DNA from 4 places in the Yinghuangia sp. YIM S09857 genome. Region 1 is predicted to be linked to each of the others. Evidence: riboswitches for the same ligand, from Rfam matches in the RefSeq annotation. Region 1 holds a riboswitch; each other region holds the start of a gene.
The links. A riboswitch is a leader RNA that binds a small molecule or an ion and turns the genes downstream of it on or off. The one in region 1 is predicted to bind cyclic di-AMP.
Positions count from the first base shown of each region.

Region 1 (5,725 bases):
GTCCTCCCGCGTCGGCTCGGTGCGGTCGGTGAGCATCGTCCCCACGCTGTGTTCCCGACATGAGCGGCACATCGGCGGGTCCTTCCCGTCGGGTCGAAACGTGAAAAGGGTGGCGGTTGAGTACCTTTGCGGCCATGGGCGAATACCCGTCCCCGGCCGTCCGACGCACGCCGCGTCGGGTGCGAGGCCTGCCGCGGCGGGTTTCGGCCGTGGCCGAGGCGTTGCGCGACGCCGGCACCGGCGTCGCCGCGGCCACTCCCGCGTCCGCCGCACGATCCGGTTCCGCCGCCCGTCGGGTGGCCGCGAACTGCCTCGCGCTGGCCCGCGCGTGCCATCCGCTGCCGACCGCCGCCGTCACGACGATGGTGACCGCCGTCGCCGCCGGTGCGGGGCGCGGGGCCGCGGGGTCCGCGGGCGTCGGGGCCGCGGTGCTGGCCGGACAACTTTCCGTCGGATGGTGCAACGACGCGGCCGACGCGCGGCGGGACGCGGCCGCCGGGCGTACCGACAAACCGGCGGCCACGGGCGAGCTGCCGCCGCGTGCGCTCGGAGTCGCGGCGGGTGCGGCGCTGACCGCGTGCGTGCCGTTGTCGCTGCTCGGCGGCCGGGAGGCGGCGGCCGCGCATCTGACCGGTGTGCTGCTCGGCGGCTGGGCGTACGACTTCGGCCTGAAGCGCACCGTGCTGTCGCCGCTCCCGTATGCCGTGGGGTTCGGCGTGCTCCCGGCGTTCGTGACTCTCGGGCTGCCCGGTGCGCCGCGGCCCGCGTGGTGGGCGACGGCCGGGGCGGCGCTGCTGGGCGTCGGGGCGCATCTGGTGAACGTCCTGCCGGACCTCGACGCCGACCGGGCGACGGGCGTACGCGGGCTGCCGCACCGGCTCGGCGCGGCGCGCGTTCGGCGCATCGCACCCGCCGTGCTGCTGGCCGCCGTCGGGACGATGGCCCTCGGCTCGGAGGGCCCCGCACGGCCGGCGGACTGGGCGGTCCTGGGTGCCGCGGCCGCCACCGCGGCGCTCGGCACCGGCGTCCCGGACGCGGACTCCCCCGTGCCGTTCCGCGCGGCGGTCGGGGTCGCGGGTCTGACCGTAGTGCTGTTGGTGTCGCGCGCCGACACGCTGACCTGATCCGCGCCACCGCGGCACACGCCACCGCTCGACACCACACCCCGGCATGACGCCGCACCACGCTGGGCAGGGCTTGGAAGACGCTGTCCGCACGCGACCAGGGGGCTTCCCATGCCGGAGGGCAGGACGCTGAAAGGCAAAACGCTGGAGGGCAAGACGGCCGTGGTGACCGGCGGGTCGCGCGGGATCGGCCGCGGGATCGTGGAACGCCTGTGCCGGGACGGCGCGCACGTCCTCTTCAACTACGCGTCGAGCCATGCCGCCGCCGAGGACGTCGTCCGCCAGGTGGGCGACGACGGCGGCAAGGTGCGCGCGATGCAGTTCGACCTGACCGAGCCGGACGCCGCGGAGCGCCTGATGCGTGAGGCCGAAGCCGAACTGGGCGGCCTGGACATCCTGGTCAACAACGCCGCGACGGCGTTCGTCCCGACGCCGCTGGCGGACGTCGAGCCGGACCTGTTCGACCGGGTGATGGCGACCGACATGCGGTCGGTGTTCGTGATGCTCCAATACGCGGCCCGCAGGATGCGCGACGGCGGCCGCATCGTCACCGTCTCGACGCTCAACACCGTCCACGCGGCGCCCGGCATCGCGCCCTACGCGGCCAGCAAGGGCGCGATCGAGCAGTTGACGTACGTCGCCGCCCGCGAACTCGGGGTCCGCGGCATCACTGCCAACGTGGTCTCCCCCGGCGCGACCGACACCGACCTGCTGCGCGGCACCAACCCGCCCGAGGCGCTGGAGATGGCCGCGGCGATGTCGCCGCTGGGACGCCTGGGCGAACCGTCCGACGTGGCCGATGTGGTGGCGTTCCTCGTGGGCCCCGACGCCCGGTGGCTGACCGGCCAGAACGTCCGCGCGACCGGTGGCATCACCTGACCCGTCGCGGGCGCGTCCCGGGACGCGTCGCGGGCGCGTCCCGGACGCGACGGCGCGCGCGACGGGTGTTCGCGGCGACGCCGGGGGGGCGTCCGGCCTATCGGGACCCGCGCCGGCGCTTCCGGTACCGGCTGATACCGACCACGACCGTGGCCACCAGAACGACGGCGAACACCGCGGCGACGTAAGCCGGAGCTCCGCCGAACGTGACGGCGGCGAGCGCGGCGCACACCGGTATGAGGAGGATCAGGCCGTGCTCGCGCACCGCCGCGCGGAATCCGGCGCAGCGCGAGCGGAGGCGCGGTTCCCCGGCGTGCGGGGAGGCACCCGGCGGCCGCAACCGGCGAGGGCGGGCCCGGCGGGGCGGCCGTTCCCTCGGGCGCCCGTCGGGCGGTGCGTCCGGGGCGAGCCGGTCCGGCAGCGTGGTCCCGGCGGGCGGGGGTGCGTCGGCCCCGGGTCTGTCGGACGGCGGTCGGGTGAGCAACAGGTCGCTCACGGAAAGCACGAAGTCCTCGTCGTCGAGGAGGTCGCGTTCGATCTCGCGCAGGATCAGGCGTTCTCGTCTGCTGAGTGCGGGCCCGGACATGGTGGACACCTCCGTACCGCGCCGGGGGCTCTACTCGTCGCCTGCCCGGAGACGGGCCCGAGAAACGCCGCGAACCCCTGCGGACACCCGCGCGGACGGCGGGTCCACGAGCTGAGAACCGTGGACTGCCGTCCGCGCGGGGCCGGTCAGGGGTTGTGTCTCCGGCGGTCGCGCCGCCGGAAGTGCCGCGCGGATCACCGCACCGGACTCGTCACGGAGCACCGCACGGAGCACCGCGTGAAGCTCGCGAGGAGTACCGCACAGAACGTCGCGGCACGCTCCTGGAAGAACTCCGCGATCAACCCCGCGAAGCGTCCTGCGCTGGACTTTGCGCGGCACACTGCGCGCAGTGCCGCGGCAGCCGCCGCAGCCGCGGTACCCGCAGCGTCACGCCGGGCGCGTGGCTCCCGCGATCGGCATCGAGTCGACGTCGACGATCTTGACGACGCTGCGCGAGTTCGGCGCGTGGATGATCTTGCCGTCGCCCAGGTACATGCCGACGTGGCTGATGCCCGAGTAGTAGAAGACCAGGTCACCGGGCTGGAGGTTGGAGATCGAGACCTTGTTGCCGTTCGCGAACTGCGCGTTGGTGACGCGCGGCAGCGAGACGCCGGCCGCCTTCCACGCGGCCTGGACCAGGCCGGAGCAGTCGTACGCGTTCGGGCCCGCGGCGCCGTAGACGTACGGCTTGCCGAGCTGCGCCTTGGCGAACGCGATGGCGGTGGCCGCCTTGCCGGACGACGGCGCGGTGACGGCGCTGCCCGTCGACGGCTTGGTCGCGGCGTTGTTCTTGGCGGTGGTGCCGGCGGTGTCCTGGCCGGTGGACCGGGCCGGGGCCTTCGCGGGGGTGTCGACGGTGAGCTTCGCGCCCGAGCCCTGCGGCTTGCCGTTCGCCGGCGCCTTGGGCGCGGTCTTCGGGGCGGGCTTGGGGGCGGTCGTGGGGGCCGTCTTGGCCGGGGCCTTGTCGGTGACCGAGGTCTTCGACGTGGTCGGCGCCTTCGACGCGGCGTCCTGGGCGACGCCGGCGAGCTTGAGGACCTGGCCGATGTCGATCCAGTCGGCGCCGCGCGGGAGCTGATCCCGGTTGATCTCGTACAGCGCCTGCCAGTTGCCCGGAATGTCCTTGGCCTGGGCGATCTCGGAAAGGGTGTCGCCCGCGACCACGGTGTACGTGGCGAGCGGCGCGGTGGGCGCGGCCGGGGCCGCGACGGGGGCGGGGGCGGTGGTGACGGTGGCGTCCGGTGCGGGGGCGGCCGCGTCGTCCGGCGCCGAGACCGGGGCGTTCTGCGGGAACGCGGGGGCGGCGGGCGCGGCGTGGGCGGTGGTCGCGGTGAGTGTGGCGCCGAGTCCGGCTATCCCGGCGGCGGCCACCAAGCAGCGAACGCTGTGGGCAGACAGCATGAAGTCGTTCCTCTCCTGCCGCCTGCGAGGTGAGCTGTCGGATTCGGACCGGAGCGGCCCGGCCGCGCATGGCACGGCTTCACCCCAAGCCGGACCCGGATGTCCGGGTACGGCGTACCACCTGGTTCCCCCGCTCCCGTCCGGATGCTGTGCATCATCACCAGGACCGGGGACGGGATTCGGCGTTCCGGTCGGCGGGCCACGCCTGGGCGGCGAAACCGGGGGTGACGCTAGACAGAACGCCCGGGCCACCACAACTCGCGCGGGTCGGTTTCCGGCCGGATAAAGGGTGCGTCAAGCCAGGCAAGCCGCACAGAGGCTATTCCGGCCTACCGGTATGACATGCGGATATGTCGCAGAGTGAGCGTGACGGTCCGATCACCCAAAAAGTTTTGAAACCACCTTGACAAGAGCGGAAGGCAAATCCCACCACGTCCGATCTTGTCCATATTTGGGCAACGGAAGGGTTTGTCGCCCATTCGGATCCGCCGGACTGCGGCCCCCCGGTGGTGGCCCTAACGTCGACAGGACGACCGTCATTTCATGGCGACTCGTCATTAAATAGACATTTCAGGAGGCCCGGTGACCGAGGCCCTGCGCCGCAGCCTGACGTGGCTGTCCTCCCCCACGCCGCTCGCGCTCCCGATCCGTGCCCTCACCCTGGCCCTCGCCTGGGGCCTCGGCCTCGGCGGCATGGCGATGCTGTGGGAGGGGGTGCCCGGCGGCGCGGGCGGTTCCGTGGTCTGGTTCGGCTTCGGGATCATCGCCGCGGTCCTGGGCGGCGCGCTCGGCCTCTCGCTCTTCCTGCCGATCGCCCGCGACGAGACCTCGCGCGGGTCCGACCGCGCCTGGGGCGCGGCCGGGCTCGTCACCACCGTCGTATGCGCGCTCGGCGCCGTCGCCGTGCTGGGGTTCGACCAGCTCGCACGCTTCTGGGTCGGGCTGGGCCTGTAGGACCCGCACGGCCGGAGAACCAGGGAAAGGCCGGCGGCCGGTCCGGCCGCCCGACCCGTTTCCCGGCCCGACGGCCGGCCCCGTCTGCGATGCGGCCGCCCTTCCGGCCGCTCAAGGATTAACCCCTCCGGCGCCGCTCAGTACCAGCCCTGCCCGGCACCCGCCCCTCCCGCCCCGTACGCCTGACGGCGCGCGGCGGCCGCGCTCCGGCGCTTCCAGCGCAGGTACGAGCCGAGGTATCCGAACGTCCACAGCCCGCACGTGAACAGCACCCCGACCACGTGTGCCACGTGCGGGAACGGGCGTACCCCGGTGGCCGCCGGCTGGTACCCGGTCGCCGTGCCGCCCCCGGTGTGCGGGCCCGACCACGACGCGGACGGCACGGTCCCGGCCCGCGCGATCAGCCCAGGCAGCCATCCGAAGAGGCCGCGGGACGCCAGGCCGTTCACCATCGCGGCCTGGCTCGCCTGCCGCTGGGCGCGCTGCTGCGCGGCGGCCACCGCGTGCGCGGGGATCCGGGCGGGCTGCGGCCCGCCGCGGAAGGTCACCCCGTACAAGTCGCGCACCCGCTTGGCCTCCCACACCGACAGCGCGGTGATGGTGACCGGTGCGCCGAGCGTCACCACCATGGCGATCACCGTGGGCACCCGGTTGTTGCCCGGCGACGCGAGGTCGACGGCGGCGACCGCCCAGGACAGCGTCGGCGCGAGCAGGCTGGGCATCAGCAGGTGCCCGTCCGCGGCGGCGAACAGGTGCCGCGGCACCAGGAAGAAGGCGAAGA
Region 1 is NZ_JBPKBH010000002.1:423,606-429,330, forward strand. It holds gene ACRX5S_RS05130 (type III polyketide synthase) at 1-36, opposite strand, end outside; gene ACRX5S_RS05135 (UbiA family prenyltransferase) at 210-1,124, shown strand; gene ACRX5S_RS05140 (SDR family oxidoreductase) at 1,236-2,003, shown strand; gene ACRX5S_RS05145 (hypothetical protein) at 2,101-2,589, opposite strand; gene ACRX5S_RS05150 (C40 family peptidase) at 2,977-3,990, opposite strand; cyclic di-AMP (ydaO/yuaA leader) riboswitch at 3,996-4,152, opposite strand; gene ACRX5S_RS05155 (hypothetical protein) at 4,573-4,944, shown strand; gene ACRX5S_RS05160 (hypothetical protein) at 5,082-5,725, opposite strand, start outside.

Region 2 (5,725 bases), on a different contig from region 1:
TTTGCGGTACGAAGGGGGCCTTGCCGCAAGGCCCCCCATGCGCTATAAGTTAAGAGTGGCAAGGAGAGAAGATTCCTCCTTGCCGTTAGTTTTTTCTGGCGGCGCGCCTGATGTATTTGCCGCGCCTGCGGCGCAGGTAGCGGATTGCGCCGCGGCGCTATTCGCACAATCATTCTCGGCGGCGTTCTCGATGGCGTTCTGGGCGGCGTTCTCGGGCTCGCTTGCGGCGATTTCGTGCGAGGCGGGCCAAACCGCCGTGGCCGCGACCGCGCCGACCACGACCAAGGCTGCCAACACGCCTGCGGTCGCCGGGAGTCCGGCCCCGGCGCCGAGCCATCCGGCCAGCGGATAGGTGACCAGCCAGCAGGCGTGCGACAGCGAGAACTGCGCCGCGTACGCCTCGGGCAGCTCCGCGTCGGACGCCGACCGCCGGATCAGCCGCCCGCTCGGCGTCAGCACCGCCGAACTCGCCGCGCCGATCGCCGCCCACGCACCGAGCAGCGCGAGCCACGTGCCCGTGCCGCCCGACACGGCGGTCACGGCCGCGGCGACGGCGAGCGGGACCGGGAGGGCGTACGCGGCGCTCAGCATCACCCGGCGGTCGCCGAGCCGTTCGAGCAGGTGGGGGAGCAGGAGCGCGGCGGCCATGGAGCCCGCGCCGTACGCCCCGAGCGCCAGCGACACCGCGCCCGCCGACCGCCCGAAGTGGTCGCGGACGACGACCACGGTGTCCACGAAGACGATCGCCCCGGCCGCCGCGACCGCCAGGTCCAGGGCGAGCAGCGCGCGCAGGCACGGCGTGGTCCAGAGCAGCCGGGTGCCGGACGTCGCTTTCGCACCGAGTGCGCGGGCGCGGTGCTTGCACGGGTCGCGGTCGGTGCGCCCGGCCGACCGGGTGGGCGCCGGCTTGGGGAGCACGGCCGACACGACCAGCGCCGCCGACGCCGCGAAACCGGCCACCGTGCCCGCGAAAAGCCAGTCGTACGACACGACCGCAAGCAGCCCGGCCGCGAGTGCCGGGCTGAACAGGCTCTCCAGGTCGTACGCCAGTCGCGACAGCGTCAGCGCCCGCGTGTACTCCGGTTCCTCGCGCAGCACTTGGGGGAGCGTCGCCTGGAAGGTCGGAGTGAAGGCCGCCGAGGCCGCCTGGAGCAGGAGGATCAGCACGTACACCTGCCACACGTGCGTCACGAACGGCAGGACGGCCGCGATCCCGGCGCGCACCGCGTCCGCGCCCGCGAGCAACACGCGGGGCGGGACCCGGGCGGCGACGGCGCCGATGAGCGGGGCGACCGCGACGTATGCGGCCACCTTGATCGCGAGCGCGGTGCCGAGCACGGTTCCGGCGTCCGACTCCGCGATGTCGTACGCGAGCAGGCTGAGCGCGACCGTCGCCAGACCCGTGCCGACCAACGCGATCACCTGCGCGGCGAACAGGCGGCGGTAGGTTCGGTTGCCCGGCAGGGGCGGCATGCGCGGGGTGTGCCGCGCGGCCGACGCGGTGCGCACGTTCGGCATGGCGGGCCTCATCCCGGTCGGAGCGAGGTGGTCCGTCCATCATAAGGCAACATGTGCATACGTGTGCACATGTTGTCGTCACTGATCCGGCCCGACAGCGCGGCGCCCGCTCAGTCGTGCGGCGGCAGCGCGCGGATCTGGTGGTCGGCCGCGCTCAGCACCTCGTCGACGAGGCGGCGCAGGTGGCCGTGACGCAGCGCGTACACGACGCGGCGGCCGTCCTTGCGGGCCACCACGAGGCCCGCGAGGCGCAGCTTCGCCAGGTGCTGGCTCACCGAGGTGCGCGGCGCGCCGGTCGCGTCGGTCAGGGTGCTCACGTCGGCCTCGCCCTCGGCGAGTTCGCGCATCAGCGCGAGGCGCGTGCGGTCGGCGAGCAGCGCGAGCACCGACACCGCGGCGTCCAGGCGGTCGGCGTCCGAGGCGGAGGCACGGCCGTGCGGCGGGTGCGCATCGGCTGCGGTGTCCTGGCTGCCCGAACTCATGCGCTCATCGTAGAGCGGGCGGCGCGGGGCTCCGCGGATCACGGCCGGGGCGGATTTGACGCGGACTTCAGTTCAAGATCAATGATGGTCGGCATGAACAGCGAAGCGAAAACCATCCTGCTCTTCCACAACACGATGCGGATCACCGACGGACACCTGGACGCCTTCCGCAAGGCCATCGCCGACGCCGTCGACTTCGCCGAGCGGCACGGACCCCAGCTCATGGTCGAAGTCTTCATCGACGAACCGGAGATGACGGCGCACAGCTTCCAGATGTTCGGTGACTCCGAGGCGGTGCGCGCGCATTGGCGACTTGCGGACCCCTACATCCAGGGCGTCATGGAGCACTGCCGCGTGGAGAGCTTCGAGGTGTACGGCCGGCCGGACGACGACGTGACCGAGGGGATACGCCGTGGAGTCGGGGACGGCGTGGTGACGTTCGCCCCGCAGGTCGCCGGATTCCTGCGCTTCGGCGCGGCGCCGAAGGACTGAACCGCCGGAACCCGGAGGGCTGTTGGTACGCGTGGTTCGCGGCAGCCCGGGAGCACGACAACGCGCGGACGCGGCGACGCGGGAGCACGACACCGCGGGAACGCGGCGACGCCCGGCCGGATGACCCGGCCGGGCGTCGGTGTTACTGCGGTCCCGCGTCAGCCCCACAACTGCGCGGGGCGTCCGGTGTATGGCTCAGACGTGGCTCAGATGCTGACGCCGTGGGCGCGCAGGTAGGCCAGCGGGTTGATGTCGGAGCCGTAGCTCGGGGTGGTGCGGATCTCGAAGTGCAGGTGCGGGCCGGTCGAGTTGCCGGTCGAGCCGGACAGGCCGATCTGCTGGCCGGTCGAGACCTTCTGGCCGACCGACACGGACGAGGACGACAGGTGGCCGTACTGGCTGTACTTGCCGTCGGCGTGCTTGATGACGACCTCGTTGCCGTACGCGCCGCCCCAGCCGGACTTGACGACCGTGCCGGAGGTGACCGCCTTGACGGAGGTGCCCGACGCGGCGGAGAAGTCCTCGCCGGTGTGGCCGTTCGACCACAGCGAGCCCGAGTTGCCGTACGAGCCGTGCGGCGCGCCCGGGACCGGACGGGTGTAGCCCGACGCGGAGGACGACGACGCGGTGGCGCTGTCACCCGAGTTCTTGGCCGTGGTGCCGCCGGACTTCGCGGAGCTGCCGGAGTCGGTGCTCAGCTTGGCGCCGGACTGGCTCTTGGCCTGGTTCTTGGTGCCGCCGGTCGAGGGCTTGGTGTCCTCGGTGAGCTTGGCACCGGTCTGCGGGGCCGCCGCCTGGCCGCCGGCCAGGGCGAGCTTCTGGCCCGCGTAGATCATGTTCGGGTTGCCGCCGACGACGCCGCGGTTGAGGTCGTACAGCTTCTCCCAGCCGCCGGCGACGTCCTGCGCGTCGGCGATCTTCGAGAGGGTGTCGCCGACGACGACGGTGTACGAGGTGGTGGCGGCCGACGCGGACGCGGGAGCCTTGCTCTCGGTCTTCGCCTCGGACTTGGCACCCGTCTTGGCGCCGGAACGGGCCTCGGACCTGGTGTCCTCGGACAGCTTCGAGCCGGACTGGCTCTTCGGCGCGGCCTCGGTCCTGGCGGTCGAGCCGCCGTTGGAGCCGGTGTCGATGGACGGGGTGCCGCTGTTCTTGGTCAGGCCCGCCTTGACGGAGCAGACCGGCCAGGCGCCGGGGCCCTGGCCCGCGAGCACCTTCTCGGCGATCGCGATCTGCTGGTCCTTGGTGGCCAGGTCGGCGCGCGGGGCGAACTGCGTGCCGCCGAACTCGCGCCAGGTGGAGCTGGTGAACTGAAGCCCACCGTAGAAGCCGTTGCCGGTGTTGATGGACCAGTTGCCGGTGCTCTCGCACTGGGCGACCTTGTCCCAGGTGCTGACGGGCGCGGCGGACGCGCTCGTGGCGCCGATCAGGGGGGCGGCGATCGCGGCGCCGGTGACACCGGCGGCGACGGCGATGCGGGACTTCGTGGTCAGACGGGTGCGAGTTGCGGACAGCATCAAGCGTTTCCTCTCCTACGCCTGCGAGGTGAGCTGTCGGATTCGGGCTGGAGTTGCCCGGCCGCTCTCGTCCGCCCTTCGGAAAGGGCCGTCGAGCGCGGCTTCACCCCAAGCCGTCCCGGTTGTCGCCGGGCCGGCGTTTCACCTGGTTCCCCCGCTTCTGCCGTGGTTGCTTCTCAGCGTTCCCCGTCTCGGCCGGCGGCAGAATTAGGCGTTCCGGCGAGCGGGGCCGATGTGTGGGACACCGACGCCGAGAAAGGTAGGCAGACGGACTCCGACAACTCAAATCCCCCTCCCGCAAAGCCAGTTTGGGAATATCGCGGAACGGGGAATAGGCCACGCGGTGTAGTTCGGATCGACCGGTATGTGTGCAAATTTCTCCGCACGGTGACCGCCGCGCCACAGAGGGCATGTTCGCCTCACCCACAGTGGCCCGCGTGTGATGCAGCGTCGATTCGGTAAAGCGGGGGCAAAGTTATGAGAATCCGACAGATCTCCGCGATTAGGACGTTCCGGATGTGGGAAAGGTGGCCCGCGACGTCACCGCGCCGCCGCACCGCGCACCTCGCGCCCGCGCGAAGCGACACCGCCCACGGAGTCGCCGCCGAGGGGCTTGTAGAAGAAGGTGCAGTCGCGCAGCGCCCCCGAGGGATCGGCCGCGTACCCGGGCACAATGCCGTACCGCGTCCATCCCGCCGCCGCGTACAGCCGCTCCGCCGGGCTCTCCGCCTCGGTGTCGAGCATGAGCAACGTGATCCCGGTCGCGGCGGCGTACTCCTCGGCGGTCCGCAGCAGCGTCCGTCCCAGGCCCCGCCCGCGGGCGTCGCGGTGGACCATCAGCTTGACGACGTCCGCGCGGTGCCCGCCGTTCGCCCACGTGTTGAAGGCGAGGCCGACCGTGCCGAGCAGGTGGCCGGGCGCGCCGCCGCTCTCGTCGGACGCGGTCCACACGACAAGCGCACCGGACCGAACGGCCTGCGCCTGACCCCGCCACCACGCGGCCGCGTCGGCGGGCGCGAAAGGCATCCGGAACCCGAGCGAAGCGCCGCCTGCCACGGTCTCCGCGAGAAGCGCCCCGAGCGCGGGTGCGGCGCGGTCGAAGCCGTCGGCCGACAGGCGGTGGATGCGGACCGCGGCCTCGTCCGTCACGGCGCCACCACCACGAGGGTGTAGCGCACCGGGCGGTCGCCCGGGTTGGCGTACGCGGACGCCCCCCACAGTCGGAAACTCATCGCGTCCCCTTCGGTGAGCGTGCGCGCAACCCCCTCGACGGTCACCGCGAGCGTGCCGTCGGCGACGCGGATGTGGTGTTCGAGGCCCGGCGTCGGCGGGCCGTCGTACGCGATATGCGCGCCCGGCCCGAGTTCCCCTTCGACGATCTCGGCGCGCAGGTCCGGATGCGGAGGCGACACCGAGCGCCGCACGAAACCGGAGGCCCGGTCGGTCCAGACCGGCTGCTCGTCCGCGCGCAGTACCCGCACCGGCTCGGTGTCGGACTCGACCTCGGCAAGGAGGCGCGACATCGTGCGGCCGTACGCCGCGCAGAGCTTGTTGAGCAGCGCGGCCGTCGGGCTGATCTCGGCGCGTTCGAGGCGCGAGAGCGTGGAGCGGCTGACCCCGGTCCGCCCGGCGAGTTCGTCCAGGGACCAGGTGCGCTCGACGCGCAGCGCGGTCAGCCGCCGGGCGAGGCGTTCATCGACATCGTTTCTCATATTC
Region 2 is NZ_JBPKBH010000004.1:495,961-501,685, forward strand. It holds gene ACRX5S_RS11095 (MFS transporter) at 43-1,473, opposite strand; gene ACRX5S_RS11100 (ArsR/SmtB family transcription factor) at 1,629-2,000, opposite strand; gene ACRX5S_RS11105 (hypothetical protein) at 2,094-2,492, shown strand; gene ACRX5S_RS11110 (transglycosylase family protein) at 2,699-4,009, opposite strand; cyclic di-AMP (ydaO/yuaA leader) riboswitch at 4,013-4,201, opposite strand; gene ACRX5S_RS11115 (GNAT family N-acetyltransferase) at 4,550-5,158, opposite strand; gene ACRX5S_RS11120 (helix-turn-helix domain-containing protein) at 5,155-5,721, opposite strand.
Region 2: another riboswitch for cyclic di-AMP. It lies ahead of ACRX5S_RS11110 (transglycosylase family protein); the one in region 1 lies ahead of ACRX5S_RS05150 (C40 family peptidase).

Region 3 (5,725 bases), on a different contig from region 1:
GGCGACTGCCCGGTGGACGAGCGCCTGGCCGCGCAACTCGCCGCCGCGCGCGAGGCGATGGTGAACGCGGCCAAGTACGCGTCGGGCGGGCCCGTCCAGGTGTTCGCGGAGGTCGAGGACATGACGGTGACGGTCTTCGTGCGCGACAGCGGTCCCGGCTTCGACCCGGGTGCGCTGCCCGAGGACCGCCTCGGTGTGCGAGAGTCGATCCTCGGGCGCATGCGCCGCAACGGCGGTACCGCGGTGATCCGCAGCGAGCCCGGCGAGGGCACCGAGGTCGAGCTGGAGATGGCGCGTGGCTAGGCCGAGGAACAGGAGCACCAAGTGAGCACCCAGGGCCCGCAGGGCACTCCGCAGGACACTCCGCGTTCGCAGGGCACGCCTCGGGGCGCCGACGGCGCCGCCGACCCCGCGGGCACCGGTTCGGCCTCCGCCGAGACGCGTGTGCGCGTCGTGCTCGTCGACGACCACCGCATGTTCCGCACCGGCGTGCGCGCCGAGATCGGCGAGGCGGTCGAGGTCGTCGGCGAGGCCGAGGACGTCGCCTCGGCGGTCTCCGTCGTGCACGCCACGATGCCCGAGGTGGTGCTGCTCGACGTGCACCTGCCCGGCGGCGGGGGCGTCGAGGTGCTGAAGCAGTGCGCCGGGGTGCAGGGTTCGGTGCGGTTCCTGGCGCTGTCGGTGTCGGACGCGGCCGAGGACGTCATCGGCGTCATCCGGGGCGGCGCGCGCGGCTACGTCACCAAGTCCATCACCGGCGACGAACTCGTGCGCGCGGTGGGCCGCGTGGCCGAGGGCGACGCGGTCTTCTCGCCGCGGCTGGCGGGCTTCGTGCTGGACGCCTTCGCGGCGACCGACGTACCGCCGATCGACGAGGACCTGGACCGGCTGACGCAGCGCGAGCGGGAGGTCCTGCGGCTGATCGCGCGCGGGTACGCGTACAAGGAGATCGCGCGGCGGCTGGTGATCTCGGTCAAGACGGTCGAGACCCACGTGTCGGCGGTGCTGCGGAAGCTCCAGCTCTCGAACCGGCACGAGCTGACCCGCTGGGCGACCGACCGGCGCCTGGTCTGAGGAACGCCGTACGCCCCCGCCTCCGGCGCACCGGAGGCGGGGGCGTACGTGCGTACGACGTGCTGCTGCGGGTCAGCCCACCCGGCGCGCCGAGTGGAACGGCATCTCGGTGATCGGGGCGACCTTGATGACCGACCCCGGACGCGGGGCGTGCACCATCTTGCCGCCGCCTATGTACATCCCGACGTGGCTGATGTCGGAGTAGAAGAAGACCAGGTCGCCCGGCTGGAGCTGGGACTTGGAGACCGCGGTGCCGACCTTGACCTGGTCCCAGGTGGTGCGGGGCAGTTTGACGTTGGCCTTCGCCCACGCGGCCTGCATGAGGCCGGAGCAGTCGAACGAGCTCGGGCCCGCCTTGCCCCAGCCGTACGGCTTGCCCTGCTGGTCCATCGCGAAGTCGACGGCCACCCCGGCCCGGCCGGAGACCGGGACGTTCGTCACGGGGGGCTCGGGCTTGTCGCGGTCGGCCCGTTCGTCGGCGCGGGCCTCTTCCTCGGCGTGCTCGTTGGAGTCCAGGACGGCCTGGCGCTCGGCCTCGGTGAGGGTGTTGAGCAGCGTCTGGGCCTTGTTGAGCTTCTCCTGGATCTCGTTCTTCTTGCCGTTGAGGTCCTTGCGCAGCGCGTCGAGGTCGGCGAGCTGCTGGGACGCCTCGGCGCGGTCCTGCTGGAGCATGCGCGCCTGTGCGGCGATCTGTTCGAGCCGGGTGGCCTGCTGGCTGTCGATCTGGTCCAGCATCTGGGCCTTGGAGAGGTACATCGCGGGGTCGCCGCTCAGCGCGAGCTGGAGCTCGGGCGGCATGCCCCCGTTGCGGTACTCCTCGGCGGCTATGACACCGATCTGCTCGCGCAGTTCGTTCATCGCGGCCTGCTCCTCGGCGACGCGGGCCTGCGTCGCGTTGGACTCCTTTTGCAGCACCTCGACCTGCTCCTGCACGCCGTTGAAGACGTCGGTCGCCTTGGCGACCTCGCGGTGGAGCTGGTTCACCTGCTCCTGCACCTGGGCGGAGGTGGGCGTCGGCTCGGCGCTGGAGGTACCGGCGAACGCCACGACGCCGGTCACGGTCACGGCGGCGGTGGCCAGGGTGGCGGCACCGCGGTGCACGGTGCGCGGCTTTATCCGGCGGTGCTGTGCGGGACGGCGATGGGACGCCACGAAAGCGTCACTCCTTCCTCGGCCGCCTACCGGGTTAGCTGACAGGCTCGGGCGGAAGAAGACGCCCTACGACTCCGGACTGGCGGGCCCGGACCCGATTCGCCTCGGTGGGACGTGGGTCCCCGGCTCCGGCTGGTGCTCCGCGCGCCTTGGGGGCGGCCGCGGAACGTCGCCGGACTCGGCGGTGGCGACCGTGCACTCCTGGTGGAGTACGGGGGTACGGCCGCCTGGCCGAGAACATTAGTCACAGGAGTGTCACGATCCCCAGGATTCCTCGCCGTATTACCAAGTCTTTACCTTGGGGGCCGTTTCATTGTCCGCTTTGCGATTTTTGTAGTCTCGGATCGCCACCCCCACCGTGAGGAGCGTTCCGTGGACGTCGTCCGACAAATTCTGCTCGTCCTGCACATCATCGGGATCGGCTCCCTGCTCGGCGGCTTCCTGACCCAGATGAAGGGCATGAAGACCGGCGACGTCCGCGTGGTCCCGGCGATGACGCACGGCGCCCTCACCATGCTCGTCACCGGCATCGCACTGGTCGGCGTCCTCCAGGCCGACGACGTCGAGGTCGACAACACCAAGATCAGCGTCAAGCTCGCCGTCCTCATCGCGATCCTGCTCATGGTCTGGGCGAATCGCGCCAAGGACCGCGTCGGCACGCAGGTCTTCGGCGCCATCGGCCTGCTGACCGTCGCGAACATCGCGATCGCTGTGATGTGGACCTGAGTTGACGCGGGCCCGGGTTCGCCGTCCGGCCGGACGGGCGGGGACCGGAACACCGCCCGCGGCTCGTAGACTCGGCAGACGATGAGCAAACTCTTCGACGACATGCCGCTGCCGGGGTTCGACGCCGACATCCCGCTGCCCGCCGAGCCGCACCCGGACGACGCCCCACCGCCGCCGCCCGAGTACGACCCGGCCCCCGACGACCTGTTCGCGGGCGACTTCGCCGAGCCCTCCAATCTGTACGAGGGCCACTACCGCAACGGCGCCCGCAAGCCGGTGATCGACCCCGCGCGCCTGCTCGACGGCATGAACCCGCAGCAGCGCGCCGCGGTCGTCCACGAGGGCTCCCCGCTGCTCATCGTCGCGGGCGCCGGCTCCGGCAAGACGCGCGTGCTGACCCACCGCATCGCGTACCTCCTCGGCGCGCGCGGCGTGCATCCCGGCGAGATCCTGGCGATCACATTCACCAACAAGGCCGCGGGCGAGATGAAGGAGCGCGTCGAGGCGCTGGTCGGGCCGCGCGCCAAGGCCATGTGGGTCTCCACGTTCCACTCCTCGTGCGTGCGCATCCTGCGGCAGCAGTACAAGAAGCTCGGCCTCAGCTCGACCTTCTCCATCTACGACGCCGCCGACTCGCAGCGCCTCATGGCGATGGTGTGCCGCGACCTGGACCTCGACCCCAAGCAGCACCCGCCGCGCAAGTTCAACGCGCAGGTCTCCAACCTCAAGAACGAGCTCATCGACCCGGAGACCTACGCGTCAGGCACGCAGAACGACGCCGAACGCAAGCTCGCCGAGGCGTACACCCTCTACCAGGCGCGCCTGCGGCAGGCCAACGCGCTCGACTTCGACGACCTGATCATGACCACGGTCAACCTGCTCCAGGCGTTCCCCGACGTCGCCGAGCACTACCGGCGCCGGTTCCGGCACGTGCTGGTCGACGAGTACCAGGACACCAACCACGCGCAGTACGTGCTGGTCCGCGAACTCGTCGGCGGCGCCGCCGGCCACGGGCCCAAGCGCACCGCCGACGGCGACCTGGTCAACCCCGCCGAAGAGGGCCTGGCCGAGGTGCCGCCCGCCGAACTGTGCGTCGTGGGCGACGCCGACCAGTCCATCTACGCCTTCCGCGGCGCGACCATCCGCAACATCCTCGACTTCGAGTCGGACTACCCGGACGCCACGACGATCATGCTGGAGCAGAACTACCGCTCCACGCAGACGATCCTCACCGCCGCCAACGCCGTCATCGAGCGCAACAGCAACCGGCGCGCGAAGAACCTGTGGACCGACTCCGGGCAGGGCACCTCGATCACCGGCTACACCGCCGACGACGAGCACGCGGAGGCGCAGTTCATCGCGGACGAGATCGACCGCCTGACGGACACCGGCAAGGTCACCCCGAGCCAGGTCGCGGTCTTCTACCGCACCAACGCGCAGTCGCGCGTGTTCGAGGAGGTCTTCATCCGCGTCGGCCTGCCGTACAAGGTCGTCGGCGGAGTGCGGTTCTACGAGCGCAAGGAGGTGCGCGACGCGCTCGCGTACCTGCGGCTGCTCGCCAACCCGGACGACGTGGTCTCGCTGCGCCGCATCCTCAACGTCCCCAAGCGGGGCATCGGCGACCGGGCGGAGGCGTGCGTCGAGGTGCTGGCGGCGCGCGACCGCGTGCCGTTCGCGGACGCGCTGCGCCGGGCCAGGGAGGCGCCGGGCCTGGCGACCCGCTCGGCCAACGCGATCGCGGGCTTCGTGGCCCTGATCGACCAGCTCCGCACGGTCGTGGACGGTGGCGCGGGGCCCGCGACGGTCCTCGAAGCCGTCCTCGAACAGACGGGCTACCTCGCGGAGTTGCAGGCCTCCACCGACCCCCAGGACGAGACGCGCATCGAAAACCTCCAGGAACTCGCGGCGGTGGCCCTGGAGTTCGAACAGGCGCAGCCCGAGGGCACGCTCGCGGACTTCCTGGAGCAGGTCGCCCTGGTCGCCGACTCCGACCAGATCCCGGACGACGATGGCGGCGTGGTCACGCTGATGACCCTGCACACGGCGAAGGGCCTGGAGTTCCCGGTCGTGTTCCTGACCGGCCTGGAGGACGGCGTGTTCCCGCACATGCGGGCGCTCGGCAACACCAAGGAACTGGAAGAGGAACGCCGCCTCGCGTACGTCGGCATCACCCGCGCTCGGGAGAGGCTGTACGTCACCCTGGCCAAGATCCGCAGCGCGTGGGGCGCCCCCGCCTACAACCCGCCTTCGCGGTTCCTCCAGGAACTCCCCGAGAAGCTCGTCGAGTGGCGCAACGCCGCCCCCTCGGCGGCCCAGGCACTCTCCGCCACCCGCACCACCCGCTCGGCCCCCCTGGGCCGCCTCAGCGGCCCGAGCCGCATCACCGACCGCGAGGCGGTGGCCCTCAAACCGGGCGACCGGGTAACCCACGACAAGTTCGGCCTGGGCACGGTCGTCGCAACCCAGGGCGAAGGCGACAAGGCCCAGGCCACCATCGACTTCGGCGCAACGGGCACGAAGCAACTGCTGCTGCGCTACGCCCCGGTGGAGAAGCTCTAGGTCCTGTCTTCAAGTTCCCGCCGGGCCCGCGACGCCGGGCCTTGACGGCCCCCCAAGTGGCACGCTCCGGGCCTTGGCGTCCCAAGCCAAACCCGGGCCGAGCCGCGGGCCGCGCCTTGCGAGCGCACGCACCACGGCCCGCGGGCTATCCGACGCCAATTTGAAGACACTCCCCTAGTAGGACTCCGTCAGGTCTGTCTGGATCTTGCGGTGG
Region 3 is NZ_JBPKBH010000006.1:169,021-174,745, forward strand. It holds gene ACRX5S_RS14690 (PspC domain-containing protein) at 1-303, shown strand, start outside; gene ACRX5S_RS14695 (LuxR C-terminal-related transcriptional regulator) at 325-1,074, shown strand; gene ACRX5S_RS14700 (NlpC/P60 family protein) at 1,147-2,226, opposite strand; cyclic di-AMP (ydaO/yuaA leader) riboswitch at 2,235-2,370, opposite strand; gene ACRX5S_RS14705 (hypothetical protein) at 2,599-2,952, shown strand; gene pcrA (DNA helicase PcrA) at 3,034-5,511, shown strand.
Region 3: another riboswitch for cyclic di-AMP. It lies ahead of ACRX5S_RS14700 (NlpC/P60 family protein); the one in region 1 lies ahead of ACRX5S_RS05150 (C40 family peptidase).

Region 4 (5,725 bases), on a different contig from region 1:
GCCTCGTTGCGGGGGTCGGTGTGCTTCTCCTGGCCCGCCGGGAGGTCGGCGGCCCGGAGGGGCAGGGTCGGGCTCGTACCGGGAGCGGGCCTGCCGCTCGAACCGTCCGAGCCCAGGCCGACGATTCCCAGGGCGATTCCGGCGGATATCGCGACGCACACTGCCGCGAAAACCAGGAGCCACCGCGGGATCCGTCGCGCCCTAGGGCTCCGGTCGTCCACGGACCGATCGTACGAGACGGCGAACCGCGGCACCCGCCGAGTGCCGCGCACGGGGGAACGGCCGGGTGCGGGGAGCGGGCGGCACGGGCCGCGGCGGCGCTGTTCGGCGTCCCCGGTTCCGAGCTCAGGCCCGGGCGCCGGGCCGGGCTCTGGTCCGGGCGCCGTCGGGCGGTTGCTCCGGTCGGCGCCCGGGCGGCGCGGTCACGGGTGGGTCAGGACGGGCGGACGACCTTGACGACCGTCATCGAGTGCAGCGGCGCGTACCGCACGTTGGTGCCGGGCTTGGGAGCGTGGATGATCTGGCCGCCGCCCGCGTAGATGCCGACGTGCGACATGCCGCTGTAGTAGATCACCAGGTCGCCGGGCTGGATCTGGTCGACCGGGACGCTGCGCCCGGCACCGGCCTGCGCCTGCGACGTGCGCGGCAACGAGACCCCGGCCTGCTTCCAGGCCCAGCCCGTGAGGCCGGAGCAGTCGAAGGAGTTGGGCCCTGTGGCGCCGTACACGTACGGCTTGCCGATCTTGGACGCGGCGGCCGCGACGGCGGCACCGGCGCGCCCGCTGACCGGGACGGTGACCTTGGGGGTCTCGGTCGCCGGCTTGGTGGTGCTCGGGGACGGCTTGGCCGAGGTCGGCGGGGTGCGCGTGTCGTCGCGCGAGGCGCGGTCGTCCGCCTCGTTCGCCTCGCCGTGGCCCTCCTCGGCGAGGATCGCGGCGCGCTCGGCCTCGGTCAGCGTGTTGAGCAGGGCCTGCGCCTGCTGGAGCTTCTTCTCGACCTCGGCCTTCTTGGCCGACAGGTTCTTGCGGGTGTCCTCAAGCTCCCCGAGCTTCGTGGACGCCTCGGCGCGCTCCTGGTCGAGGGTGCGCTTCTTGGCCTGGATCTGCTCGATCGACGCGGCCTGCTGCGCGGTGATCTGGCCGAGCGCGGCGGCCTTGCTCAGGTACTCGTCGGGCTTCTCGGACAGCATCAGCTGGAGCGTGGGGTCCATGCCGGCGTTGCGGTACTGCGCGCTGGCGATCACCCCCATGGTGCTCTGGAGCGTCACGAGGTCTGACTGCTCCTGGGCGATCCGCTCCTGGATCTGCGAGACCTGGCCCTGCAACAGCTCGGTCTTCTCCTGGAAGCCGTTCAGCTCCTCGGTGGCGACCTCTGCCTGGTGGGTCAACTCGTTGATCTGGGCCTTGACCTGGTCCTTGGAGGGGGCCGGGTCGGCCTGGGACATGCCCGGGGAAAGTGCCACGGCGGTGGCGGCGGCGGCGGTGAGCACGCCGACGCGCGTTTTGCTGGGCTTCTTCGGCCGTCGGTGGGACGCCACGTGGGCGAACTCCTTCTTCCTACGCCCGCCTACCGGGTGAGCTGACGGGTTCGGGCCGGAAGACACGCCCTACGACACCGACTTCGTGTCGATTCACCCCACGGGGATTGGTTCCCCGGCTCCGACTCGACCTCTCGGCCTCACCGGACTCGGCGGGAGTCCCCGCCCGCCGCCCTGGCTGGGCGATCGACATTGCGGGTACTCAGCCCGAGAGATTAGTGAACCGAGCTTGATCGGTTCAAATCAATCGCCGAAGTTTTACGAGAGAACTCGCGATTAACGCTTCCGGCTCCACCGAACGTGATCAGAGAGCGACCATCTGTTCATACTTTCGCGGCGGTTTGCGGCGTTGCGCGGGGGGCCCGGCGGCCGCCGGACGCGGCTCCGGCGGCACCGGTTTCGGCGGGTCTTCGTGCAGGTCAGGGACGTATCGCAGGGGCTTGCTCAGGCCCACGTCGGCGAGCAGGGCTATCCGGTCGACCGTTTCCGGGGAGAGCTCCAGGCAGCCGGTAATTCCGGAATTCCGCCCTACGGGCGAATCACCCGTATCGGTGTCGTTACGGAGCTTTGTGGGATATCCCACATCGACCACGGCGTGTCGGCACACCGGAACCGACTCGTTGGATTTCGATGAATCGGGCGAAAAGTCCGATTTATCGTCGAGAATTTGGGTGACCACACAATCAGCACACGCCGGACCCCGGGCACGGCACGTACGGCAGCAGACCCGCATGGTCGTCCACCTCTTCCGTTGCGTTCCGATGGAGCTGTGACGGAGCGGTTGCTCCTGGAACACACGGTAGGGACGGGCACTGACACAACGTCACATGTCAACCACGGCGGTCGAGATGGGACGCATCGCACGCCCCGGCATCGGACGTGGCACGGGATGCGGCATGGGACGTCGGGCGGGACGCGGCGCCGCCCGGGGGTCAGCCGCGGGCGAGGCGGCGCAGCAGCATGGTCGACGGCACCGGGCGCGCACCGGCCCGCCGCACGCCGTCGGCGACCTCGCGGTCCGAGGAGACGACGATCACCGGACGGCCGGGTGGTTCGGCGCGCACCAGACGGCGGATGAGCTCGTCGGCGGTCTCCCCCGCCTTGCTGAACCGCACGCGGACGCCGCGCGGCGGAGCGAGCAGCACGGGAGCGTCCAACTGCGCGCCGTCGAACACACAGGTGACCTCGGCCCCGGTCTGCGCGGCGATCACCGCGAGGCCCCCGAGCAGGCGTACGCGCTGCTCCGAAAGGGCGAGGGACGGGTAACCCGTTTTGGTGACGTTGTAGCCGTCGATGACGAGATGCGCCTGCGGCAGGCTCAGCAACTGGTCGAGAAGCGCCGGGTCGTCGCCCTCCAGGGCGCGCTTGGCGATGTCCTTTGGGCTCGCACCCTCGGGCGCGACGGCGTCGACCGTGTCCGCGGGGCGGATGCCGACCGGGGGCAGGGCGAGTTCGCGGCGCAGCCCCTGGGCGGCCTCCAGCACGGTGTCGAGCAGCAGGCGTACGCGCGTGTCCTCCATGCTGCGGCCTTCACGCGCGGCCCGGCGGCTCGCCTCCAACGCCGACTCCGCCTCGGAGACCCGGCCGCGCAGGCGACGCGTCTCCTTGTCGGCGGCGGCAATCGCCGTCTGCGCCTCGGCGCGTACGGTCTCCAACTCCGCCTGGGCGCGCTTCGCCTCCTTCTCGGCATGCTTGGCGCCGCCCTGGAGCCCGCGCACCTGTCTGCGCAAGTGCTCGGCCTCCTTGCGGGCTTCCTCCAGATCCGCCCGCAACTTCTCCTGCTCGGCCCGCGCTGCGGCGCGCAGCGTGCCCAACTCGGACTCCAACCGCTCCACCACGGCGGCGGCCTCGGCCCCGGCCCGGTCCTGAGCGGCGCGCTCCGCGGCCTGTCCGGCCGTGTCCAGCAACGCCACCCACCCGGGCGGCCGCAGCAGATACGCGGCGGCGGCCACATCGAGCGGATCGGCGGCGGCCGGCGGACGCCCCGCATCGAGAGCCGCCGCAAGATCCGGCAACCCCCTCCGCAGACGCTCCGCTATCCGTTGCCGGAACACCGGGTCGTTCTCCAGCACCCCGGCCAGCGGGGTCGCCGCGAGCTTCGCCCGACGCGAGGGGGTGAACCGAGCAAACTGCCGCAACGGAACGGGGATCTCGTCCACCGTCATGGCCCCGAGCCCATCCGCCGCCAACGCGATAACCCGCTGCCGAACCCCGTCCGGCAAAGGCCCCCGAGGCGCAACCTCCCGCGTGTCGGACTCCGCCCCGGCCCCCTCTCGCGAGGCAGCCGCGTCGCCACCGGCGTGTGCGGCACCGACGTCGCCACCCATTGGACTTCCCTCGCCGCGCCCTTCCAGGGCCCCGGCGGGCGAGTCGGGCACGTTGGATGCGGATTCGGAGGACCGCCCGGGCTCGTCCGCCTGTGCGCGCGACGCGGTTGCACCGTCGCCGTCGCCTCGCGAGTCGGCGACAGAGCGCCCGGGACTCGCCTCGCCCCGCGATCCGTCCGCAGGTTCGGTGGGTGCGGCGTTCGCGCTGGGTGGGGTTGCCACGGGGGGAGTCGGCTCGTTCTTTGTGCCGTTTGCGTGGGGGGCGCCGTTCGGGGGTTCGGCGCCCAGGGGGGCGTGGCCGTTGCCTGTTGCTGAGGCGGCGGTCGCGTTGCGTACCGGCGGGGTGAAGGAACTCCACGTGCTCTCGGAGCCGTTGGATCCCAGGGCACCCGCGTGCGCGGCGACGACGAGTTCGTCTGCGGCGGCGACCGCCGGAGCGGCCAGTTGGTCCGCGCGCTCTCCGCTGATCGGTCTCGGCAGCTCGACCGCGGCCTCGGGCCGGTCCGCGTGCACCGGGACGGAGGCGTCCGCGTGTTCCCACGTCTGCTTGGCGGCCGCACCCGGCTTCGCGGGGCGCGCCTCCGCGGCACGTGCCCAGGAGTCGGCGGACTCGGGGGCGGACGTGCCGGAGCCGCGGGCAGCGTGGCCCGGCTCCGCGCGTGTGTCCGACTCGCCCACAGGTCCTCCGGTTCCGTATCGGCCCGGTCTCCCCGCCCCAGGCTGCTCGATTGTGCTCCTGATCATGGCCTGCCCACCCGGACAGCCGGACACGCCTCCCCGCGCCGATGCCGAACCGATGCACAATCCGCGTGCGCGGCCGTGCGCCGGTACCGGCTCCGGCCCGCCAGCGTGCCGTGTTCCGGACAAGCCCCGCCACCCCAAAACTGCCACATCCGGCGAGCGCACCGGTGCCGACGCGCAGTCAAGCGGCCCAGTCCGACATACCAACCCGGAGGTTGCACGTCGCGGGTCGGAACCGGTTTTCGGGCTCGAAGCCCGCGTACGCGGGCTCGGCGTCCCGTCGCGGAAGCCTTCGGGCCTGCGGCATCACCCGCGGCGGCCCGGCCGAGCCCGGCGGCACGGAGTCGCCCGCGGCTCGTACACCCGTTCGGCGGTACGCTCCGCGCCGAACTCGCACCGCGCTCCGGAACAGCGGCCGGCGCCCGGCGTGTCGGCGGGAGTGTCGGCAAATCCGCACGTGACGATGTGCCGCGTCGGAAACCGAAGCAGCGCAACGCCCGGACAAGTCGGCGGCATTGCTGCATTCCGCCTCATGACCGAGGCCTCTGCCGCGTCCGCACTACGCCTGGAGCGCCGCCCTGGGTCGCGGGCGTCCTGAAGGTCTCCTTGGACAGCCCCCGCACCGGAGAGCCGACGGGTGTTCGCCGTGCCTCGGCCGACTCGGGCCTCCGGCACCTTCCCTTCCCGCGCCCTCCCGCGACTCCCGGTCAAGCCCCCGGCGTCTCGCCGTCCTCGGCACCCGGACGGGGCACGAGTTGGACCGAATCGGTGGCGTTGCACCAGCGGCAGCGGACGGATTCGATCGTGTCCTCAAGGATCTCCCGCTCGTCGACACGCGGTTCGCCGGCGAGGTCGAGGTGGACGAACTCCACCGCCCGGGTCGTCCGGGTCACGTCGAACCGCGTCAGGTTGCCGCACAGCGAGCAGCGCCAACGGGTCGTCTCGCTGGGGGCCGGGACCGACATGCGTTTGTTCCTCTCCAAGGCTGTTCAGGGACCCGCACCACGCGCCCGGAGCCGTGCTGCGGACGGCCGTTCGGGAGGGGCGCCCGTGCCGGTGTCAGGGCGGATCCGTACCGTCCGTGGCATGAGCAGCCAGGTACCCGGCCCGTCCGCGCCAC
Region 4 is NZ_JBPKBH010000007.1:387,486-393,210, forward strand. It holds gene ACRX5S_RS17990 (hypothetical protein) at 1-221, opposite strand, end outside; gene ACRX5S_RS17995 (NlpC/P60 family protein) at 434-1,537, opposite strand; cyclic di-AMP (ydaO/yuaA leader) riboswitch at 1,548-1,697, opposite strand; gene ACRX5S_RS18000 (hypothetical protein) at 1,842-2,216, opposite strand; gene ACRX5S_RS18005 (NYN domain-containing protein) at 2,470-3,864, opposite strand; gene ACRX5S_RS18010 (hypothetical protein) at 5,313-5,570, opposite strand; gene ACRX5S_RS18015 (exonuclease domain-containing protein) at 5,692-5,725, shown strand, end outside.
Region 4: another riboswitch for cyclic di-AMP. It lies ahead of ACRX5S_RS17995 (NlpC/P60 family protein); the one in region 1 lies ahead of ACRX5S_RS05150 (C40 family peptidase).